Regions from separate parts of the Dactylosporangium salmoneum genome, predicted to be linked through region 2. Evidence: riboswitches for the same ligand, from Rfam matches in the RefSeq annotation. Region 2 holds a riboswitch; the other holds the start of a gene.
What was found. Region 2 has a riboswitch for ZMP and ZTP ahead of ABD352_RS18180 (serine hydroxymethyltransferase). Riboswitches for the same ligand answer to the same signal wherever they lie in the genome.
Positions count from the first base shown of each region.

Region 1: another riboswitch for ZMP and ZTP. It lies ahead of ABD352_RS34095 (bifunctional 5,10-methylenetetrahydrofolate dehydrogenase/5,10-methenyltetrahydrofolate cyclohydrolase); the one in region 2 lies ahead of ABD352_RS18180 (serine hydroxymethyltransferase).

Region 1 covers NZ_BAAARV010000067.1:25,988-37,303, reverse strand. Annotated here, with positions in the region: gene recF (DNA replication/repair protein RecF) at 1-642, opposite strand, end outside; gene gnd (phosphogluconate dehydrogenase (NAD(+)-dependent, decarboxylating)) at 645-1,520, opposite strand; gene dnaN (DNA polymerase III subunit beta) at 1,535-2,665, opposite strand; gene dnaA (chromosomal replication initiator protein DnaA) at 3,570-5,513, opposite strand; gene rpmH (50S ribosomal protein L34) at 5,993-6,130, shown strand; gene rnpA (ribonuclease P protein component) at 6,900-7,208, shown strand; partial or broken gene yidD (membrane protein insertion efficiency factor YidD) at 7,205-7,476, shown strand; gene yidC (membrane protein insertase YidC) at 7,488-8,558, shown strand; gene ABD352_RS34100 (Jag family protein) at 8,748-9,446, shown strand; ZMP/ZTP riboswitch at 9,992-10,074, shown strand; gene ABD352_RS34095 (bifunctional 5,10-methylenetetrahydrofolate dehydrogenase/5,10-methenyltetrahydrofolate cyclohydrolase) at 10,092-10,994, shown strand.
Region 2 covers NZ_BAAARV010000026.1:23,911-35,226, forward strand. Annotated here, with positions in the region: gene ilvC (ketol-acid reductoisomerase) at 1-495, opposite strand, end outside; gene ilvN (acetolactate synthase small subunit) at 540-1,058, opposite strand; gene ABD352_RS18170 (acetolactate synthase large subunit) at 1,074-2,915, opposite strand; gene ilvD (dihydroxy-acid dehydratase) at 3,133-4,986, shown strand; ZMP/ZTP riboswitch at 5,031-5,115, shown strand; gene ABD352_RS18180 (serine hydroxymethyltransferase) at 5,139-6,401, shown strand; gene ABD352_RS18185 (hypothetical protein) at 6,463-7,116, opposite strand; gene ABD352_RS18190 (hypothetical protein) at 7,052-7,816, shown strand; gene ABD352_RS18195 (hypothetical protein) at 9,355-10,911, shown strand; gene ABD352_RS18200 (PH domain-containing protein) at 11,185-11,316, shown strand, end outside.

The DNA of each region.
Region 1 (11,316 bases), on a different contig from region 2:
CACGTGCGGGGCGAGCCCGGCGACGAGGTCGAGGCGGGCTCGCACGAGCTGGGCGCCGTGCCGGGCCAGGTGCGCGTCCCACACGTCGAGGGTGGACAGGTCGCCGCCGCGGCTGCCGCCGGTCTTGCGGGCCAGGTAGGCGCTGCGCAGCAGGGCGTTGCGCTGCTTGAGCACGCGGTCGTAGTCCGAGCGCACGCCCGCGAAGCGGGGCTGGCGGGCGACAAGCAGCTCATCGAGGTACCGCCGGCGCTCTGAAGGGTCTCCGCGGATCAGCGAGAGATCCTCGGGCGCGAAGAGCACGAGGCGCAGCGCCCCGAGGATGTCGCGGGTGCGGGTCACGGGCGAGCGGCCCAGGCGGGCGCGGTTGGCCTTGCCCGGCTCGATCGAGAGCTCGATCAGCAGCTCCCGCTCCTCGTGCACGACCGCGCAGCGGATCACGGCCCGGGCGGTGCCGAAGCGGACCAGCGGGGCGTCGGTGGCGACCCGGTGCGACTCCAGGGTCGCCACGTAGGCGAGCGCCTCGACGAGGTTGGTCTTGCCCACCCCGTTCGGCCCGACGAGCACGCACGGCCCGGGGCCCAGCTCGACGACCACCCGCGCATAGCTTCGGAAGTCGACGAGCTCCAGGCCCCGGACGTACAAGCTCAGCCCTTCTTGACGGCGTGGCCGCCGAACTGGTTGCGCAGCGCGGCCACGGCCTTCATCGCCGGAGAGTCCTCCTGGCGCGAGGCGAACCGGGCGAAGAGCGACGCGGCGATCACGTTCATCGGCACGGCGAGGCGAATGGCCTCCTCGACGGTCCAGCGGCCCTCGCCGGTGTCGTCGGCGTAGCCCTTGATCCTGGCGAGGTCCGGGTCCTCGTCGAGGGCGCGGTCGAGCAGGTCGAGCAGCCACGACTGTACGACCGAGCCGGCCCGCCAGCTCTTGATGATCTCCGGGATGTTGTCCACGTACTCCGAGGTCTCGAGCAGCTCGTAGCCCTCGGCGAAGGCGTGCATCATGCCGTACTCGATACCGTTGTGGACCATCTTGGCGTAGTGGCCGGCGCCGGGCATCTCGCCGGCGTGCGCGAAGCCGAACTCGCCCTCGGGCTTGAGGCCCTCGAAGATCGGCATGCAGTGCTCGACGTGCTGCTTCGGCCCGCCCACCATCAGCGCGTACCCGTTGGTGCGGCCCCAGACGCCGCCGGACACGCCGACGTCGAGGTAGCCGATGCCCTTCGCGCCCAGCCGGTCCGCCCGAGGCTTGTCGTTGCTGAACCGCGAGTTGCCGCCGTCGATCACGATGTCGCCCTCGCCGAGCAGGCCGGAGAGCTCGTCGATGGTGGACTCGGTGAACTGCACCGGCACCATGATCCACACCACGCGGGGGGCGGCGAGCTTCTCGACGAGTTCGCTGAGGGATGACACGTCGGTGACGTCGGGGTGTTGGTCGTAGCCGATGACCTCGTGCCCGGCGGCGCGCAGCCGCTCGCGCATGTTGAAGCCCATCCTGCCCAGGCCGATGAGACCGAGCTGCATTTGGTGCCTCCGAATCAACTACCGATGCGAACCGGCATGATCAAGTACCAGTACCCAGGGATGATTTCTCCATCATCCTTGGCCGGGGACATGACTGCAGGCTTCTTCGGGTCAGTGAACGACAGCACCGCAATGGGCGCGTCGAGCGCCTTGAGCCCGTCGAGCAGGTACTGGTGATTGAAGGCGATCGTCATCGGCTCGCCCTCGTACTGGCAGTCCATCGCCTCGCTGGCCCGGGCGTCCTCGCTGCCGCTGGCCTCGACGACCAGGCCGTCGGTGCTGAAGGAGAGCCGCACCGGCGTCTGGCGCTCCGCCACCAGGCCGACGCGCCGAACCACCTCGTTGAGCGCCGCCACCGGGACCCGCGCCTGCGCGTTGTGGGTGTCGGGCAGCAGCGCCCGCACCTTGGGGAAGTCGCCCTCCAGCAGCCGGGACGTGGTGCGCCGGGTGCCGCCGGCGAAGCCGATCATCCCGTCGCCCAGCTTGCCACGCGACAGCGCGACCGACACGTTCCCGCCGAGCGGGCCGAGGGTCTTCGCGGTGTCGTCCAGGGTGCGGGCGGGCACCAGAGCGGCGACGCTCATGTCCGGCTCGTCGGGATGCCACATCAGCTCCCGCACGGCGAGGCGGTACCGGTCGGTGGCGAGCAGGGTGAGGGTCGTGCCCTCCAGCTCGATCCGCACGCCGGTCAGCATCGGCAGGGTGTCGTCACGGCCCGCGGCCACGGCGACCTGTGAGACCGCCTTGGCGAACAGCGCGGCGTCGACGGCGCCGGCCGACTCGGGCATCTCCGGCAGGGTCGGGTAGTCCTCGACGGGCATGGTCGGCAGCGTGAACCGGGCACTGCCGCAGGTGATCTCGACGTGGGAGCCGACGGCGGCGACGTCGACCGGCTTGGCCGGCAGCGACTTGGTGATCTCGGCGAGCAGCCGGCCGGAGACCAGCGTCGCGCCGTCGGCGTCGGCCTGGACCTCGACGGAGACCTGGCTGGACACCTCGTAGTCGAAGCTGGACACCTGGAGGCGGCCGTCGGCGACGCGCAGCAGGACGCCGGCGAGGACGGGCACCGAGGGGCGGCTGGGCAGGCTCTTGGCCGTCCAGGCGACGGCATCGGCGAGCGCGTCGCGCTCGACTCGGAACTTCATCGCGGTCCTCCCGCATTCTCTTCGGTACTTCAGTTCGCCACCCGCCGCGCGCAGGTGCGGTCGTTTCGGCCGTGCCGTCCGATTGTCGCCGGTCCCGGCGTCCTCGTGGGGCGCCTCGGGTCCGGTGGGGGTCGCGAGAGTGAGTGAGTGTCTGCCGGTGAGCGGTGGCCCCCGGTCGGCGGTGCGTCCGGTGGGGCTCGCTCATCGAACCTTAGGGCCTGCTGGCGGCGGTCGTGCACCGACCCCGCCAAATCCGGCGGCCCGAACTTGCCCACACCCCGATGATTGTTTTTCTTCTCTTCTTAAAAGAAATTTCTTTCGTAGTCATAGGGGGTGTGGATTCTGTGGAAAACCCTCGTTTTCCCAGTTCACCCCGCTTGTGTACCGGTGGATGACCTGTGCATGCATGGTGTGGACGACGCCTGTGGATTGTGGATGAGCGGTCGTCCACAGGGGTTATCCACCGCTAATCCACCGGTAATCCCCAGGGTTTGTCCACTCCTGTGGAAAACGTAGGGCCCCAAGGCCCAACACGCTCGGTCGCCATCACGACTACTGTCCGGAAGCATCCACAAGCATTCCACAGCGAATCCCCAGGAGTTATCCACAGGCTGTGGGCAACGGCTGTGTGCAGTCCGTAGCCATCCGATTACTGTCCCGTCGAAGTTGGCACAAACGAAGTTATCCACAGGTTTTCTGTGGACACCGTGTGGATGCTGGGGACAACCGCGCGACCAGCGGCTGTGGACAGTTGTGGACCGCCTGGGGACGGCGTGTGGATAACGTGTGGCCAGATGGGGACCGGATCCCTGGTGGGCCGCCTGTGGACACGGTGGATAACTCAAGTTGTCCACAGGCTGTGATCAACCCCGGTGGACGGCGAAACCCCTGTGGATCCTGTGGATTACGTCGTCTGCTTGATGCGGTTGGTCAGCTCGGCGATCTGGTTGTAGAGCGACCGGCGCTCCGCCATCTGCTGCCTGATCTTGCGATCGGCGTGCATGACGGTCGTGTGGTCGCGGCCGCCGAAGGCCTGGCCGATGCGGGGCAGGGAGAGGTCGGTCAGCTCGCGGCAGAGGTACATGGCCACCTGCCGGGCGTTGACGAGCACCCGCGAGCGGCTGTGCCCGCGCAGGTCCTCGAGGCTCACCCCGAAGTAGTCGGCGGTCGACGCCATGATCTGGTCGGCGGTGATCTCCGGGCCCGAGCCGTCCGGGATGAAGTCGCGCAGGACCTCCTCGGCCAGGCCGAGCTCGACCGGTGAGCGGGTCAGGTTGGCGAACGCGGTGACCCGGATCAGCGCGCCCTCCAGCTCGCGGATGGACGAGGCGATCCGTGAGGCGATGAACTCGAGCACGTCCGGCGGCGCGAAGAGCCGCTCCTGGGCCGCCTTCTTCTGCAGGATCGCGATGCGGGTCTCGAGGTCCGGCGGCTGGATGTCGGCCAGCAGGCCCCACTCGAACCGCGTGCGCAGCCGGTCCTCCAGCGTGGCCAGCTGCCGGGGCGAGCGGTCCGAGCTGATGACGATCTGCTTGTTCGCGTTGTGCAGGGTGTTGAAGGTGTGGAAGAACTCCTCCTGGGTGCGCTCGCGGGTCTCCAGGAACTGGATGTCGTCGATCAGGAGGATGTCGACGTCGCGGTACCGTCGCTGGAACGCCTGGGTCTTGTCGTCGCGCAGCGAGTTGATGAAGTCGTTCGTGAACTCCTCGGTCGACACGTACCGCACGAACCGGGCGTTGCCCAGCATCGTGGCGTACTGACCGATGGCGTGCAGCAGGTGCGTCTTGCCCAGCCCGGAGCCGCCGTAGATGAACAGCGGGTTGTAGGCCTTCGCCGGCGACTCGGCCACGGCGACCGACGCGGCGTGCGCGAAGCGGTTCGACGATCCGATGACGAACGTTTCGAAGGTGTACTTCGGGTTGAGGCGGTTCCCGGCGGAGTCCCCGGCCGGCGTGGGTGCGCCGCGGCGGTCCTCGCGGCCGGTGCCCGGCGTCGAGGGGCGGGGCGGGGGCAGCGGCTCGTTGCGGGTGGCCTCGATCTGGGCCTGCTCGTAGCGGCCGGCCTCGGCGCCGGCCTCGACGGCTGTGCCGGAGTGCTCGTAGGTCCGCTGGCGGTCGCCGTGGCTCTGTGCGGTTCGGTCCGCGAAGCCTCGGTCCAGCCCGCTCCTGTCCTGCGTGCCTCTTTCCTGTACGCCTCTATCCGTTACGCCTCTGTCTTGGACGCCCCTGTCCTGTATGCCTCGGTCCTGTGTGCCCCTGTCCTGTCCGTCCCGGTCTTGTCCGGTCCTGTCCAGTCCGCTCCTGTCCAGTCCGGTTCTGTCCTGTCCAGTTCGGTCTTGTCCAGTTCGGTCCGGGAAGGATCGCTCCTGGAAGGTTCTCTCCTCCGGGAGGTCGAACAGCCGGCCGGACTCGGGATTCACGGTCGGTTCGAGAGGGAGCGGGTCGCGAAGGGTCGCGGAGGGGCCGTTGGACCAGTGCGAGGCGGAAGGCGCCGGCAGGGAGGGTGCGTCCTCGGGCGGGCGCACCGTCACGGCGACCTGGATGGCCCGGCCGAGCAGGCGTGAGAGCGCCTCGGTGATGACCGGCCGGAGCCGGCTCTCGATCATGTCGCGCGAGTACGGGTCGGGCACGGACAGCAGCGCGGTGTCCTCGACGATCGCCCGCAGTCTCGTCATGCGCAGGTACGCACGCTGCTGCGCCGAGTCGATACCATCGGCGAGCTGATCCGTCGCGGCATGCCAAATCGCTGCGAGGTCGGTGTCCGTCACCGTTCGCGCACCCCCATCATCATTCGCGGCCCCCACCGCGAGTGGACGGTGCCCGGTACTTCCCCGCCGCCCCGGCACCATTGTCCACAGGTTTTCCACAACCTGTGTATCAACGAGTCATGTGCCGTGGACGGATCGTCCTGTTTCCCCCTCGCCCGTGCTGACTATGCGGTGATCAGCGCGTACGCGGCGGTGATACAGGTCAGGCGCGCGTCTCGTCCCCCTCGTCGAGCGCCTGTTTGGCCGAAAAGTCCGTTGTGCTCCGTCGCCGGTCGTCGCGGTGTCTACCGGCAACCGGGCACGTTAACAGCGTTGTCCACAACCACTCAACCGTTGTCCACAACGAACCTGTGGATTGTGGCCTTGACCTGGGGATCCTTTATTCACATCCAGGCCGCTCGACGGCGCGCGTCGTTGCTCGTTGACTGTGTGTGAGGCGGCGCGTACCCTGTTTCGGTTGGAGCACCGTACCCTGGTAAACTCCAAATCACCGATCGACATCCCGTGGGCGTGGCTTTGCCAAGTCAGTCCACGCCCAGTCACGAAGACGGAGCCCCGACGTGAGCAAGCGCACCTTCCAGCCGAACAACCGCCGGCGCGCGAAGACCCACGGCTTCCGGCTGCGCATGCGCACCCGCGCTGGCCGTTCGATCCTGTCGGCGCGCCGCGCCAAGGGGCGCGACCGCCTCTCGGCCTGAGCCTGAACCACGACGACCGGGCCCTCCGGGAGGCAGCGTGCTGGCGGCCGCACAGCGACTGCGGCGGCGGGAGGACTTTTCCGCCACCATTCGCAACGGCCGCCGGGCCGGCCGGGGGGTCGTGGTTGTGCACTTCATGAACCCCGGGTCTCCGCGGCCCGGGGTTGCTGTGTCTCCCGGGTCTGCGTTTCCGGTCGTCGACTCGTCTTCGGCCCTCGGCTCCGCGCCGGCCGTCGTCGCCCCGTCGGGCGGCCCGGTCGCCGGCTCCGTGGCTGCTCCGGCTCTCGACCCGTCGTCGGCTTCGACTTCCGACGCGGTGTCGGCCCCGGCTTCCGGCCCGGTCTCGGCCTCGGCCTCCGACTTGGTGCCGGCCTCGGCTTCCGACTTGGTGCCGGCTTCGGCTTCCGAGTCGGTGCCGGCTTCTGCTTCCGGCTCGGTGTCGGCTTCGGCCTTTGTTTCGTCGTCGGCTCCGGCCGGCGGGGGCTCGGAGGTCGCGGCGGGTTCGGTCGGCGGTGACTCGTCGGCTGCAGCCGTCGATCCGCGGTCGGCCGAGGCTGCCCACCATTCGTCTGCCGCTGGCGGCTCGAGTACCACAGCTATGGCCGGTGCCGGTCCGACCGAGGTCGGTTCCGCTCGCAGCGGTTCGACGGCGACCGGTCCGGCCGAGGCAGGTGTTACTGGCGTCGGTTCGTTGCCCGGCAGCCTGGCGGGTGGCGGATCGGCGAATCCGGACTTGTCGGGTCCTGGTGCCATTTCCGATTTGTCGGCCATGACGCCGGTCACGTCCGACCCTGCCTTGGGTGAGGACGCGGTCGAGCCGGTGTTGGGCGGCGTTGGGTCCGCGCGGGCCGGGTTCGTGGTGTCCAAGGCCGTCGGAGGTGCCGTCGTGCGCAACCGCGTGAAGCGGCGGCTGCGGCACCTCGTACGTGAGCGCATCGCGGACCTTCCCGCTGGGTCGGTGCTCGTGGTGCGGGCGTTGCCGGAGGCGGCGAGCGCGCAGTACGAAATCCTGGCACGTGATCTTGACTTGGCGCTGGAGGCCGTGCGCCGACCGAAGAACCGAGGTGGTCGTCGATGAACGCGGGAGCCCGTATCGTCGCCGCTCCCATCGTCGCGTACCGTCGTTGGATAAGCCCGGCGTTGCCGGCGCGTTGTCGGTTCTACCCGTCGTGCAGTGCTTATGCCCTGGAGGCGGTCAGCACCCACGGCGCGATCCGGGGAATCGGTCTCGCGATCTGGCGGCTGCTGCGCTGCCACCCATTCCACCCCGGTGGGTTCGACCCGGTGCCTCCGCGCCGGGGACACTCGCCCGAGCCCGAGTCGACGTGACTGGAGCGGTGTCGTGATTAGCAAGCTGATGGCCGGGATCTACTGGCTGATCTCAAAGGTGATGCTGTTCTGGCACACCGTCTGGGATTCGATCCTGCCGGACCACCGGGTGCTGAGCACCAACTGGCAGTGGGTCCTGGCGATCGTCTTCCTGGTGATCACCGTCCGGGTCGTCCTCTTCCCGATCTTCGTCAAGCAGATCAAGTCGCAGCGGGCGATGCAGGCTATCCAGCCGAAGATGAAGGAGCTGCAGGAGAAGCACAAGGGCGACCGGGAGACCCTCCAGAAGGAGGTCATGAAGCTCTACCAGGAGGAGAAGGTCAACCCGCTCATGGGCTGCCTTCCGATGTTCCTGCAGATCCCGGTCTTCATCGGCCTCCTGCACGTGCTGCGCCACCTTCGGCCGAACACGTCGGACCACCAGATGGAGCTGTACGGCTGGACGAAGGCCGAGTTCCTCAGCGCCGTCGACGCGCGCCTGTTCGACGCCCCGATCGTCGCCAAGTTCAGCAGCAGCGCTGCCGACCTGATAAACATCGATGCCAACTCGACCACGGTCAAGATCGTGGCCGCCTGCCTGGTCGCCCTGATGATCACGACGACCTACCTCACGCAGCGTCAGATGATCAAGAAGACGGGCTGGAACACCGACCCGCAGCAGCGCATGATCCAGAAGTTCATGCTCTACGGCATTCCGTTCTTCACCCTGACCTCCGGCTGGTACTTCCCGATCGGCGTCATCATCTACTGGGTCACGAACAACGCCATCACGCTGGCGCAGCAGTACTGGGTGCTGCACAAGTACCCGCCGCCGGCCAGCGCGACGACCAGCACGACGCCGTACAAGAGCGGCGGCGCCAAGGTTGCCGAGTCGAAGCCGAGCGGCCTGGGCGCCCTGTTCGCCCGCGCTCGCGACGAGGCCGCCGCCCAGCAGCGGACCAACGGCAAGGCCCCCGCGAAGGCGGCCGGCACCAAGGCCACCGGCGCGAAGGCGACCGGCACCGACGCCCCGGCCGACGGCCCGTCCCGCGCCCCGAAGCCCGGCGCGAAGCCGATCAACCCGAAGAAGGGTGGCGCCGCGAAGCGGCAGTCGGGTTGACGCGTCCCGCCGGGCCACCCCTCTCACGGCCCGGCGTAGCGACGCTCCCTGCACCAGCAACCCACCCCTCACCGACGACCTGTGACGGCGCCTCGGCGCCCCAAACAAGCGGAGATGAGTTTCGTGACCGACACCACCAGTGACCTCGACGCAGCGCCTGGTTCGCGGGACGAGGACAAGGACGTGTCCCTGGCCGAGGACCAGGAGGCCCGGGCCGCCGACGAGGCCGAGGACGACGACCGGGAAGAGGTCGACGCCGAGGCCGACGAGGACGACGAGGACGAAGACGACGAAGAGGACGAAGAGGACGAAGACGAAGAGGACGAAGACGAAGAGGACGAGGAAGACGACGACGAGGAGGCCGAGGACGACTCGGAGACCCCCGCCGCCGCCGGCTCCGGCCGCGCCGCCAGCGACCTCTTCCGCGAGAGCGAGATCGCGGCCGACTACGTCGAGGGCCTCCTCGACATCCTCGACTACGACGGCGACATCGACGAGCTCGTCGTGAGCGGCCGCCCGGTGGTCGAGGTCGTCGAGGGCGGCGACGGCTCGGGCAAGCGCCTGCAGGCCCTCGTCGGCCAGCGCGGCGCGACGCTCGAGGCGCTGCAGGAGCTGAGCCGCCTCGCCGTCTTCCGGCAGACCGGCTCCCCGAGCCGGCTTCTCCTCGACGTGGGCGGCTACCGGGCGCTGCGCCGCAAGGAGCTCGGCGCCATCGCCAAGAACGCCGCGGAGAAGGTCAAGGAGTACGGCGAGGCCGTCCGCCTTGAGCCGATGAGCGCCTTCGAGCGCAAGTGCGTGCACGACGTCATCAACGCCCTGCCGGGCGTGGAGAGTGAGTCGGAGGGCGTCGAGCCGGCCCGCCGGATCGTGGTCCGCCCGACGGCTTAGTTCTCCCCCGCACCACCAACCGCCCCAAGCGCCCCTCGGCGATTGGGGCGGTTTCCTTTTGTACGCCGGATAGCCCGCCCCCCATCCCTCCTTCTTCGAAGCGTTTGGACTGACGTTGGACGGACTGACGTTGGACGGACTGACGTTGGACGGACTGACGTTGGACGGGCGGCCGCCGTCGCTCTGTTCGCGCTTCGCTAGCGCTGCCGCGACGGCTCTCATCCAGCGCGGCTCGACTCCGTCTCCGGCCCGGCTTCGCGCTCTCGCCCCATCAACACCTCATCCTCGTCACCCCACACCCAGTCCTCGTCGCGCCCGGTTTCGTTGTCCGGCCGACCTCCGGCTTGGGTGCTGCCTTTCTGCCCACTTCACCTCGCCGCTCCTTTCTCCTTCTCTCCTTCGGCTTGGCCGCTCCCTTGTTCCTCGGCCTACTCGACCCGTGGGCCCGGGCGTCTCCTCCTGCAGTGGTCTCGTTCGGTGTCTCCCCCGTCACCCGGGCTCGGGAGGCCCCACGTAGCGGTGGCCAGGATGAGGACGGGCATAATTCACGGAGACGCGACTGGCGGCACCAAGGATGGGCAACCATCGGGAAGCCTCGGCGTGGAAGTCGACCGCCTGGGCTTCCACGTGACGCCGAGGAGTCGTATGTCCATTTCCTCTTCTTCCTCTGCCGCCGCTCCCACCCCGGCGCCGAGTGCCCGGCTTCTGCCCGGGGCTCCGGTGGCCGACCAGATCCTGGCGGATGTAGAGACTCGAGTCGCGGCCCTCCGCGAGCGGGGCATCACCCCGTCCCTGGCCACGATCCTGGTCGGCGACGACGACGCCAGCGCCGGGTACATCCGGATCAAGCAGCGCCAGGCCGCGTCCCTCGGCTTCGCCTCCCCGCACCGCCACCTGCCGGCAACGGCCACCCAGGAGGACCTGCACGCCGCGATCGACGAGTTCAACGAGGACCGGGACGTCCACGCGCTGCTGATCCAGTACCCGATCCCGCAGCACCTGGACTACGACGCCGCCCTCATGCGGGTCGACCCCGACAAGGACGTCGACGGCATGCATCCGCTGAACCTGGGCCGCCTGGCCGCGGGCATCCCCGGCCCGCTCCCCTGCACCCCGGCCGGCATCGAGGCCCTCCTCGCCTACCACGAGATCTCGGTCAGCGGTCACGAGGTCGTGATCCTGGGCCGGGGTGCCACGCTGGGCCGTCCCCTGGCGATGCTCCTGGCCCAGAAGCGCCCGACCGCGAACGCCGCCGTCACCGTGGTCCACACCGGTGTTCCCGACTGGCCTCGGTACACCCGCCGCGCCGACATCCTCATCGCCGCCGCCGGCGTTCCCGGCATCATTCAGCCGGAGCACGTCAAGCCGGGCGCCGTGGTCGTGGGAGGCGGAGTCCGCTACGAGGGCCGCCGCCTCCTCCCCGACGTCGACGAGTCCTGCGCCACCGTCGCCGGCGCCATCACCCCGCGGGTCGGCGGCGTGGGCCCGACCACCGTCGCCATGCTCTTCCGCAACGCCATCGAGGCCGCGGAGCGCCGTTTCACGTGAAACGCCGGGGGAGCCCGCCGTCATAGGGCGGCGGTGCTCCTCCGTTGCCGTTGCTCCCCGCAGGCCGGGTTCGAGCTTCGCGCCACCGCCTTTGGCTAGCCCCCACGTCTTGCTCTTCCGCCCGCCCGCGCCCCAAGTTGTGGCCCGTCTCGGGCGGTGGCTGTGCCGGCCGTTCGAGCTTCCCGCGCCGCGCAGTATTCGACGTTCGCACTCGGCGGCGATCCACGAGCTCACGCGGTCCCGGCCCTGTGCCGCATCCGGCGAGACTGCCTGTTGTCGGGTCGGTCTGCGTCAGATCGGGTGGTCACGCCTGCCCAGCGGC
Region 2 (11,316 bases):
CAGCTGCAGCGCCTGGCCGGAGGCGTCCTGCTCCACCGCGACGAGGCAGGGCACGCCCTTGCCGTCGACGAACTGGCGACGGACCAGGTGGCCCGGGCCCTTCGGGGCGACCATGCACACGTCCACGTCCGCGGGGGGCGTGATCAGCCCGAAGCGGATGTTGAGGCCGTGGCCGAAGAAGAGCGCCTTGCCGGCGGTCAGGTTCGGGGCCACGTGGTCGGCGTAGAGCGAGCGCTGCACCGTGTCGGGCGCCAGGATCATGATCACGTCCGCCTCGGCGCTCGCCTCGGCCGGGGTGACCACGCGCAGGCCCTGCTCCTCGGCCTTGGCGCGGCTCTTGGACCCCTCGGGCAGGCCGATGCGCACGTCGACGCCGGAGTCACGCAGGGACAGCGCGTGCGCGTGGCCCTGGCTGCCGTAACCCAGCACCGCGACCTTCTTGGCCTGGATCAACGACAGGTCGGCGTCGTCGTCGTAAAACACCTCGGCGGGCATTGTCTTTCCTTTCAACATTGTTCAGGAAGGCGCGCGAAGCGCCCTTATGAAGCTGCGCGGAGCGCCGGACCGGTCGTGATGGAGCGCGAACCGCGGCCGATGGCCACGACGCCGGACTGGACCATTTCCTTGATACCGAACGGCTCCAGGTCACGAAGCAGCGCGTCCAGCTTTTCCGACGTGCCGGTCGCCTCGATGGTGAGGGCGTCGGCGGCGACGTCGACCACGCGGGCCCGGAACAGGTTCACGGTCTCGAGGACCTGCGAGCGCACCGGGCGTTCCGCGCGCACCTTCACCAGCAGCAGCTCGCGCTGCACGCTGGCGGTGGTGTCGAGTTCGACGATCTTCAGGACCTGCACGAGCTTGTTCAGCTGCTTGGTGACCTGTTCCAGCGGGGATTCGTCCGCGTTGACCACGATCGTCATCCGGGAGACCTCGGGGTGCTCGGTCTCGCCGACGGCCAGGGAGTCGATGTTGAAGCCGCGCCGGGCGAACAGGCCGGCGACGCGAGCCAGTATTCCGGGCTTGTTCTCCACCAGGACGGAGAGCGTGTGCTTGGCCATGATCTGCGTGACTCCCTACACGTCGTCCTGGTCGAACGCGGGACGGACGCCCCGCGCGAACATGATCTCGTCGTTGCTCGTGCCTGCGGCCACCATCGGCCACACCATTGCATCCTTGCCGACCACGAAGTCGACGACGACCGGCTGGTCGGTGACCTTCATCGCGGCCTCGATCGTGGCGTCGACGTCACGCTTGCTCTCGCAGCGCAGCCCGACGCAGCCCAGCGCGTCGGCGAGCTTCACGAAGTCGGGGATGCGGTGCTTGTGCGTGCCCAGCTCGGTGTTGGAGTATCGCTCGTCGTAGAAGAGCGTCTGCCACTGCCGGACCATGCCCAGGTTGCCGTTGTTGATGACGGCCACCTTGATCGGGATGCCCTCCAGGGCGCAGGTGGCCAGCTCCTGGTTGGTCATCTGGAAGCAGCCGTCGCCGTCGATCGCCCACACCGTCTTGTCCGGCATGCCGACCTTGGCCCCCATCGCGGCCGGGACGGCGTAGCCCATGGTGCCCAGGCCGCCCGAGTTGAGCCAGGTGGCCGGGTGCTCGTACTTGACGAACTGGGCGGCCCACATCTGGTGCTGGCCCACGCCGGCGGTGTAGATGGCGTCGGGCCCGACGATCTGGCCGATGCGCTCGATGACGTACTGCGGCGACAGCGTCCCGTCCGAGGGCTCCTCGTAGCCCAGGGGGTAGCGGCCGCGGATGTCGTCCAGCGTCGCCCACCACTCCTTGAGCGCCGGGCGGTGCCCCGCCGCGTGCTCGGCCGTCACGGCGGAGATGAGCTCCTCGATGACGTGCTTGGCGTCGCCCACGATCGGCACGTCCGCGGCCCGGTTCTTGCCGATCTCGGCCGGGTCGATGTCGGCGTGGATGACCTGCGCGTTCGGCGCGAACGTGGACAGCTGGCCGGTGACCCGGTCGTCGAAGCGGGCGCCGAGCGCGATGAGCAGGTCGGACTTCTGCAGGGCGTAGACGGCGCCGACGGTGCCGTGCATGCCCGGCATGCCCATGTGCTGCGGGTGCGAGTCGGGGAAGGCGCCGCGGGCCATCAGCGTGGTGACCACGGGGGCGCCGGTCAGCTCGGCCAGCTTGAGCAGCACCTCGGAGGCGTGGGCCTTGATGACACCGCCGCCGACGTACAGCACCGGCCGCTTCGCCGCCGCGATGAGCCGGGCCGCCTCGCGGATCTGCTTGCCGTGCGGGTGCAGCGTCGGGTGGTACCCGGGCAGCTCCAGCACCGGCGGCCACTTGAACGTGGTCTTGTTCTGCAGCACGTCCTTGGGGATGTCGACCAGGACCGGGCCCGGGCGGCCGGTGCCGGCCAGGTGGAACGCCTCGGCGAGCACCCGGGGCAGCTCCTCGCCGGACTTGACCAGGTAGTTGTGCTTGGTGATCGGCAGCGTGATGCCGGCGATGTCCGCCTCCTGGAAGGCGTCCGTGCCGATGTACTGCGAGGCGACCTGACCGGTGATGGCGACCATGGCGACCGAGTCCATGTAGGCGTCGGCGATCGGCGTGACCAGGTTGGTCGCGCCCGGGCCGGACGTCGCCATGCACACGCCCACCTTGCCGGTGGCCTGGGCGTAGCCGGTGGCGGCGTGCCCGGCGCCCTGCTCGTGGCGGACCAGGATGTGCCGGACGCTCTCGGAGTCGAACAGCGGGTCGTACGCGGGCAGGATCGCGCCGCCGGGAATGCCGAACACGACGTCGGCGCCGAGCGCCTCGAGCGAGCGGACGAGTACCTGCGCGCCGGTGAGCAGCTCCGCCGGCGAGTTCGGCTGGGGCTTCTTGCTGTCGGCCGCCGGCGGCGTCGTTGGATGCGCTCGGTGGGCGAGGACTTCTGGCGTGGGTCTCGTCATCGCAACTCGCACTTTCGCTCGAAAGGTGTCGTGGTCGAAGCTCCGGACATGAAAAAACCCCACGTGCTCGGCACGAGGGGCTAGCGCGCTGACGGCAGGCGTCGGCGCGCTAGATGATAAGTACTCGGAGCGACCTCGACGACATGAGCCCACTCTGACGCATCTCACCGCCTGAGTCAACCGATCTCAGAATGCGGAACGTGTCAGACTCGCAGGTATGCCCGAGCTGCGGTCCAAGACCTCCACTTCTGGTCGCAACATGGCCGGCGCACGCGCCCTCTGGCGCGCCACCGGCATGACCGACTCCGACTTCGGCAAGCCGATTGTCGCCATCGCCAACAGTTTCACGCAGTTCGTGCCGGGCCACGTCCACCTCCGCAACCTCGGCATGATCGTCGCCGACGCGGTTGCCGAGGCGGGTGGGGTCGCCAAGGAGTTCAACACCATCGCCGTCGACGACGGCATCGCCATGGGCCACGGCGGGATGCTCTACTCGCTGCCCAGTCGCGAGCTCATCGCCGACGCCGTCGAGTACATGGTGCAGGCCCACTGCGCCGATGCGCTCGTGTGCATCTCCAACTGCGACAAAATCACCCCCGGCATGCTGCTCGCCGCCCTCCGCCTCAACATCCCCACCGTCTTCGTCTCCGGCGGCCCCATGGAGGCCGGCAAGACGATCTCCATCGAGGGCGTCGTCCACGAGAAGGACGCCAAGCTCGACCTCATCGACGCGATGATCGCCTCCGCCAACGAGTCCGTCACGGACGAGCAGCTCGGCCAGATCGAGCGCTCCGCCTGCCCGACGTGCGGCTCGTGCTCCGGCATGTTCACCGCCAACTCCATGAACTGCCTGACCGAGGCGATCGGCCTGGCCCTGCCGGGCAACGGCTCGACCCTCGCGACCCACGCCCTGCGCCGGGGCCTGTTCGAGCGCGCCGGATCCTTGATCGTCGATCTTTGCCGGCGGTACTACTCGGACGACGACGCCTCGGTGCTTCCCCGGGCGATCGCCTCCCGCGAGGCGTTCGAGAACGCCGTGGCGCTGGACGTCGCGATGGGCGGCTCGACGAACACCGTCCTGCACCTGCTGGCCGCCGCCCGCGAGGCCGAGCTCGACTTCTCCGTGGCCGACATCGACGCGATCTCCCGTCGCGTGCCGTGTCTGGCCAAGGTTGCGCCGAACACGCAGAAGTACCACATGGAGGACGTCCACCGGGCCGGTGGGATTCCGGCGATCATGGGCGAGCTGTCGCGGGCCGGGCTGCTGAACGAGTCCGTCTCGTCGGTGCACGCCGCGACCTTCCGCGAGTGGCTGGACACCTGGGACATCCGGGGGGCCTCGCCGTCGGCGGAGGCCATCGAGCTGTTCCACGCCGCGCCCGGCGGGGTTCGCACCACCGAACCGTTCTCGACGACGAACCGGTGGAACTCGCTCGACGTCGACGGTGCGGACGGGTGCATCCGCAGCGTCGAGCACGCGTACAGCGCCGACGGCGGGCTCGCGATCCTCTTCGGCAACCTCGCGCCCGACGGCTGCGTGGTGAAGACCGCCGGCGTGCCGGAGGAGAACCTGCGCTTCAGCGGCACCGCCCGGGTCTTCGAGTCCCAGGAGGCGGCCGTCGACGGCATCCTGGCCAAGCAGGTCGTCCCCGGCGACGTCGTGGTGATCCGCTACGAGGGTCCGAAGGGCGGCCCGGGCATGCAGGAGATGCTCTACCCGACGTCGTTCCTCAAGGGCCGCGGCCTCGGTCGCGCCTGCGCCCTCATCACCGATGGCCGTTTCTCCGGGGGTACGTCGGGCCTCTCCATCGGCCACATCAGCCCGGAGGCGGCCGGCGGCGGGCTCATCGCGCTCGTCGAGGACGGCGACCGGATCGACATCGACATCCCGGCCCGCTCCATCGAGCTGCGCGTCGGCGAGGAGGAGCTGGCCGCCCGGCGCATCGCCCAGGACAAGCGCGACCGGCCGTACACCCCGCTGGACCGCGAGCGCCCGGTCTCGGCCGCTTTGCGCGCTTACGCCTCGATGGCCACCGCGGCCAGCGACGGAGCGTACCGGCGCGTTCCGTAACCGGCTGCCTCCCCGGGGGCCGGGTCCACTACGATCGGCCGAGTCATCTGCGACTGGCGCACATCAAGGTGGAACCGACCACCGGGGAGCTCCCAAGAATCGCCGGCACCGCGCGCCTGGGTGCCCGATCGGCATCTGCCAGGAGGAAGCGCATGCACGTCCCCGCACTGACCGCCCTCACCGAGGCCGACCCGGAGCTCGCGGGCCTCATCCAGGCCGAGGCGGAGCGCCAGCACGACACGCTCCGCATGATCGCCTCGGAGAACTACGTCTCCCAGGCCGTCCTGGAGGCGACCGGCACCGTCCTCACCAACAAGTACTCCGAGGGCTACGCCGGCAAGCGGTACTACGAGGGCCAGAAGTACATCGACCCGATCGAGGAGCTGGCGATCGCCCGCGCCAAGTCGGTCTTCGGCGTCGAGCACGCCAATGTCCAGCCGTACTCGGGCTCGCCGGCCAACCTGGCCGTGTACATGGCCCTCGCGAAGCCCGGCGACACCATCATGGGCATGGCGCTGCCGATGGGTGGCCACCTGACCCACGGCTGGTCGGTCTCGGCCACCGGCGCCTGGTTCCGCGCCGTGCAGTACACGGTCCGCCGCGAGGACGGCCGCATCGACTTCGACGAGGTGCGCGACATCGCCCTCCGCGAGCGCCCGAAGCTCATCTTCTCCGGCGGCACGGCGATCCCCCGCACGATCGACTTCCCGCGCTTCGCCGAGATCGCCCGCGAGGTCGGCGCCGTGCTGGTCGCCGACATCGCCCACATCGCCGGCCTGATCGCCGGCGGCGCCCACCCGTCCCCGGTCGGCCACGCCGAGGTCATCTCCACCACCACGCACAAGACCCTGCGCGGCCCCCGCGGCGCCATGCTCATGTGCGACGAGCAGCACGCGAAGGCCATCGACAAGGCCGTGTTCCCCGGCCTGCAGGGCGGCCCGCACAACCACACCACCGCGGGCATCGCGGTGGCGCTGGGCGAGGCGTCGAAGCCGGAGTTCTCCGCGTACGCCCACCAGATCGTCGCCAACGCCAAGGCCCTCGCCGCGGCCCTCCTGGAGCGCGGCTTCGACCTGGTCTCGGGCGGCACCGACAACCACCTCATCCTGCTGGACCTGACCAGCAAGGGCATCGGCGGCAAGCCGGTCGCGAAGGCCCTGGACCGGGCGGGCATCGAGACGAACTACAACACGGTGCCGTACGACACCCGCAAGCCCTTCGACCCGTCGGGCGTCCGCCTGGGCACCCCGGCCCTGACCACCCGCGGCCTGACCGAGGCCCAGATGCCCCAGGTCGCCGACTGGATCTCCCGCGCCGTGGACGCCGCCCTGAAGGACGACGAGGCGAGCCTGGACACGGTCGCCGGCGAGGTGCGCGAGCTGCTGTCGGCGTACCCGATGGCCGGCTGGCACTAGCCTCCGCCACAACGTCGAAGGAGCGCCTCCCGCATTGGGGGGCGCTCCTTCTGCTTATTTTTTACTTGCGGCGGAAACGGCGGGTCCGCTCCTTGGGCTCCTCGTCGAGGTTCAGCTCGAGCGGTGCGAGATCGTCGAACGGCCCTGGCTCCCGCTTACGCTGCTCGGGAATCCGATCCGCCGCCTCGACTTCGGCGGCGTCCCGACCCTGCTCGGCCTCGCGTCCGAGATCCCTTCCGGCGCCCCGCTCCCACCGCGGCTCCGAGCCGGCGGTCTCTGCGGCACCTTCCCGGCCGGCCTGCCGCCCAGAGGCGCGATCCCACCGGCTGGTCGCCTCAGTGGCCCAGTCGTCGCGGGCCGGCTCTTCCGCCTTCGCCTCGCTCTTGCCCCGGCCCCACCGGCTGGTCGCGTCAGTCGCCCAGTCGTCGCCGGCCGGCGCCTCCGGCTTCGCCTCGCTCTTATCCCGCCCCCACCGGCTGGTCGCCTCAGCGGCCGAGTCGTCGCGGACCGGCTCCTCCGGCTTCGCCTCGCTCTTGCCCCGCCCCCACCGGCTGGTCGCCTCAGCGGCCGAGTCCGGCTCCTCCGCCTTCCCCTTGCCGGCGCTCTTGCCCCGGCCCCACCGGGATCGCTTGGGCTTCTCGACCGGCTCGTTGCCGGACGGCTTCCCCGCGTCCTTCCCAGCGTCCCACCAAGCCTCTTCGGCAGCCGGCGGCACCGGCGACGCGCCCTGCTCCCCAGCCCCCCGGCCTTCGCTGCGCCCGACCGGCCCCCGCGCCGTCTCCCCAGCCCCAGCCCCAGCCGACGACGCCCAGCCTTCCGTCCCCGCCGAAGCCCAGCTCTCCGACGAGCCAGCCGCCGCCGAGGAACCCTCCCAGGACCGCCCAGACGCCCCGCCCGAAGACAACTCCCCCGACTCCCCCGACGAAAACGTCGAGGACCCTGACCACGAACCCGACGACGCCCCGAAAGACGACCGCGACTCCGACCCCCACGCGGATGACGACGACGAATCTGACGACTCCGCGGAAGACGACGACGAATCCGACCGCCACGCGGAGGAAGACGACGAATCCGAGGACCCCGACCACGAATCCAACGGCGGCGCGGAAGACGGCGACGAATCCGACGATGACGTCGAGAACCCCGACCACGAACCCGACGACGCCGCGGAGGACGACGACGAATCCTGCGACGACGTCGAGTACCCCGACCACGAATCTGACGCCGACCCGGAGGACGACCACGAATCTGACGGCGGCGCCGAAGACGACCACGAATCTGACGGCGGCGCCGAAGACGACCACGAATCTGACGGCGGCGCCGAAGACGACCGCGAGTCCGACGGCGGCGCCGAAGACGACCACGAGTCCGACGGCGACCCGGAAGAGGACGACCAGGAGTCCAGCGGCGACTGAGACGACGGCGACCAAGCCGGCGGCGGCGCGGACGCCGACGCCCCCGCCGCGGAAGCCGCACCCGGCGACGGCGAATCCTCAGAACCTGACGAGGGCGGCGGCGGCCAAGCGGAAGGCGGCGCCGAGGGAGAGGACGCCGCGGACGGTACCGCCCCGGACGCCGAATCCGGCACCCGATCCCCGGAAACCCTGGGCCAGGCCCCGGTCACCCCGCCGTTGTCCCCCGTCCCTGACTGAGCCCGCTCCCGCCGCCTGACCGACCGCGCTTCGGGGTCGGAGTCCCAGGACCGCCGCAACTCGAGCGGCTTGGCCACCAGCTCGGGCGCCTCCCCGTCGAACAGGCTCCCACCCCAAGAGGGCCGCTCCCCAGCCCCGCGTTCTGCGCTCCCACGCGCCCCCGCGCCGCGTTCCCCACGCTCCCGCGCCCCAAGTTCTCCAACCCCGCGCTGCTCAGCCCCGGGTTCCCCGGCCACGCGCTCCCGCGCCCCGAATTCCCCAACCCCGCGCTGCTCAGTCCCGGGTTCCCTTGCCCCGCGCTCCCGCGCCCCGAGTTCCCCGACCGCCTCGGACGCGAACGAGCTGCTCCGCCACGACTCCGCCTCGACCGCCGGCCGCGAGCCCCCAAGGTCGTCCTCGGAGGCAAACAAACTCCGCCGCGGCTCCGCCTCCCACACCGCACGGGACTCCCCCGCCGCAGGCTCGGGCGCGAACGAACTCCGCCACGACTCCGACACCGGCTCCGGACGGGACTCCTCCGCAACGGGCTCGGACGCGAACGAGCCGCCACGCCGCGACTCAGGCTCCCGCGCGGGCGCCTCGCCGGCCGGGGCAACCGGCTCGGGCGGCGGCGTCGGGGTCCACGCGGACGCCGAGCTCCACGGCTCCGCAGCGCGCTCGGCCCGGTCGGACATGGGCTCCCACGTCTCGGTACCCCGCCCGGACGCGTCCGCCGGCTCCTCCGGCTCCATCCAGGCCCGCCGCCGCTCCCGGGCGGCCTCCTCAGCGGGATCGGGCCGGCTGGACCAAGCGACCGGCTCGTACGTCACCGGCAAGTCGTCACCGGCGGCGCCACTCCAGCGGAACCCGTCCTCCCCCTGCGAGGAGCGTTCGACGCCGACCGAAGTGCTCCACGACCAGCCCCCGGCCTCCGACCGGTCGTCGCCGGACTCACCGCGGCGCCCCTGCTCCCGATCCGGCTCGGCGGCCGAGAAGGAACCGGACGACGAGGGAGCCGAAGACGATGAGGGCGACGAGGACGATGAGGGCGCCGAGGAAGGGGCGGATGAAGAAGGGTCAGGCGTCTCGGGCGGCGTCGAGATCCCCTCGGCCGCCCACGCCGCGATTTGGCTCGCCGAGTCGGTGTCCCAGTTGCCGACCAGCTCGCGGGTGGACCGAGCCTCCCAGGTGTTCCCGGTGTCCGCGCGATCGTCGGACGGGACCGCCGCCCCGCCCGGGCGCTCCCGGGACGGCCCGACGCCGTCCCGCCCGAGGTCACCGGGCCCGGAACCGGCCTCCGCACGCGTACCGGCCGCCGGGAGGTGCCCTCCACCGGCGGAAATGCCAAGGTCACGATCAAAGCGACCGGCGTCCGCATCCGCGCGCGAACCCGACGACGAGAAACGGTCCTCACCAGCCGAAGCGCCGAATTCCCGGTCAAAACCGCCGCCAAGCGCATCCGCGCGCGAAGTCGAGGACGAGAAACGGTCCTCACCAACCGAAGCGCCAAAATCCCCGTCGAAACGGCTGCCGAGCGCATCCGCGCGCGAAGCCGACGACGAAAAACGGTCCTCACCAACCGAAGCACCAAAATCCCCGTCGAAACGGCTGCCGAGCGCATCCGCGCGCGAAGCCAGGGACGCGAAGCGGTCCTCGTCCGGGGTGGCGGCCAGGTCCTCGTGGTCCAGGGCGGCGATCGAGTCAGCGTCAGGCTCGGAGTCGTCCGCGCGGGCGCCCTTCGCCAGCCGCCGGCCCAGGCGGGCCCGCATCGCGCCGTTGCCGGGGCGCCAGCCGGTCGGCGCGACCGCGGCCTCGCCGGCCGCCGAGCCGATCGTGGCCGGCAGCATCGGCGCCTCCTCGCCCGCGGCGGCGGCGAACGCGGCGTCCGTGGGCAGGGCCGTGCGCCCCGTGGACTGCGCGGGCGCCTCCCGAGGGAAGGTGCGCGGCAACGACAACGGATCGGGCAGCTTGTTGCCCGCCGCCAGCATGAGGAGGCGCTCCATGACGTGGAGGTCGACGCGGTACGGCTCGGCCGCCAGCCAGCGTCCCGCGGCCTCGGTCATCTCGTGGGCGTGGACCAGGTGGAGGTGCTCGCCAGGCGCGACCGAGATGACGAGATCCTCGCTCATGTCGCCGCGCGAGGGGGCGACGACCAGGTACCCGCGCACCGCGCCGCCGACCGCGGCCAGTTGCTCGCGCCAGGTGTGGACCTCGGCGGCGAGGCCGTCCACGTCCTCGGAGCCGGGGACGAAGAGGCGGCCACCGCGCAGCACCTGGCCGGCGGCGTCCATCGTGAACTCGCCGTGGGGCCAGACGGTGGGCAGGAACAGGGCCACGCGGCGGCCGGCGGCGACCAGGTGGGTGCAGCCGCCCTCGCCCAGCGCGAAGAAGCGGGCGCTCGGAATGGCCTCCAGCTCCTTGAGGCGCGGGAGGTGGTCGTCCGGCTCGCCCCACCAACGGCGCCCGCTCACCGCGTCGTCGACGGACATGCGCGCCACACGACGAGCGTCGAGCAGCAGCGCCGAAAGGAAAGACCCTGCCAGCGGTACCACGAAAGCCAGATTGATCCCGATGAAGCCCAGCACGTCGAGGAAGTCGAGCCAGCTGTCCGGCAGGCGCCCGCGCGTGGCCGCGCCCCACGCGACCGCCCCGGCGACGACGGTGAGGATCGCGAAGAGTGGGAAACCGCGCAGCGTGAGTACCACCACACCGGCAAGGGCGACGATCGCCGTCGCGCCCCAGATGATGCTGAGCTCCTTGATGCCCCAACCGGCCACGACCAGGGCGGCGAGCGCCGCGACGGCGAGCAGCGAGCCGGCGATGACGCCTGTCGGGCGTACCGCGACCCGGCGGCTGCTTTTGACGCCGGAGGCCCATGAGGGGGGCGCGTCGCGGCGGATAGTGGTGGTCAAGTCCTAGCCCCCCGCCCGACCGGCAGTCCGCGAAACTCGACAATTCGCCGCAGATCGCCCGGCATGATTCCCTACACCGGGAGCGATCTCGTCAGACACGGCACCGAGCGTAACCCCGGGCGCCGGTGCTAGCGAGAGGCGGCCGGGCCTTCTCGGACACCAGTTCTCATCCCCCACGGCGCTCAGTATGCCCGCCCCACCGCGCGGAGGCAGTTCCTCGAAAGGTGGGAGGATGTCGGGGTGAGCAACCAGGTCAAGGTCAAGTTCCGGCGCAGTGCAGCGCTCGCCGTCGCGGCCGGCATCACCGTGATCGGAGCCGTTCCGCTGCTCGCCGAGAGCGTCTGGTTCCTGGCGGTACTCCTCGTGCCGCTC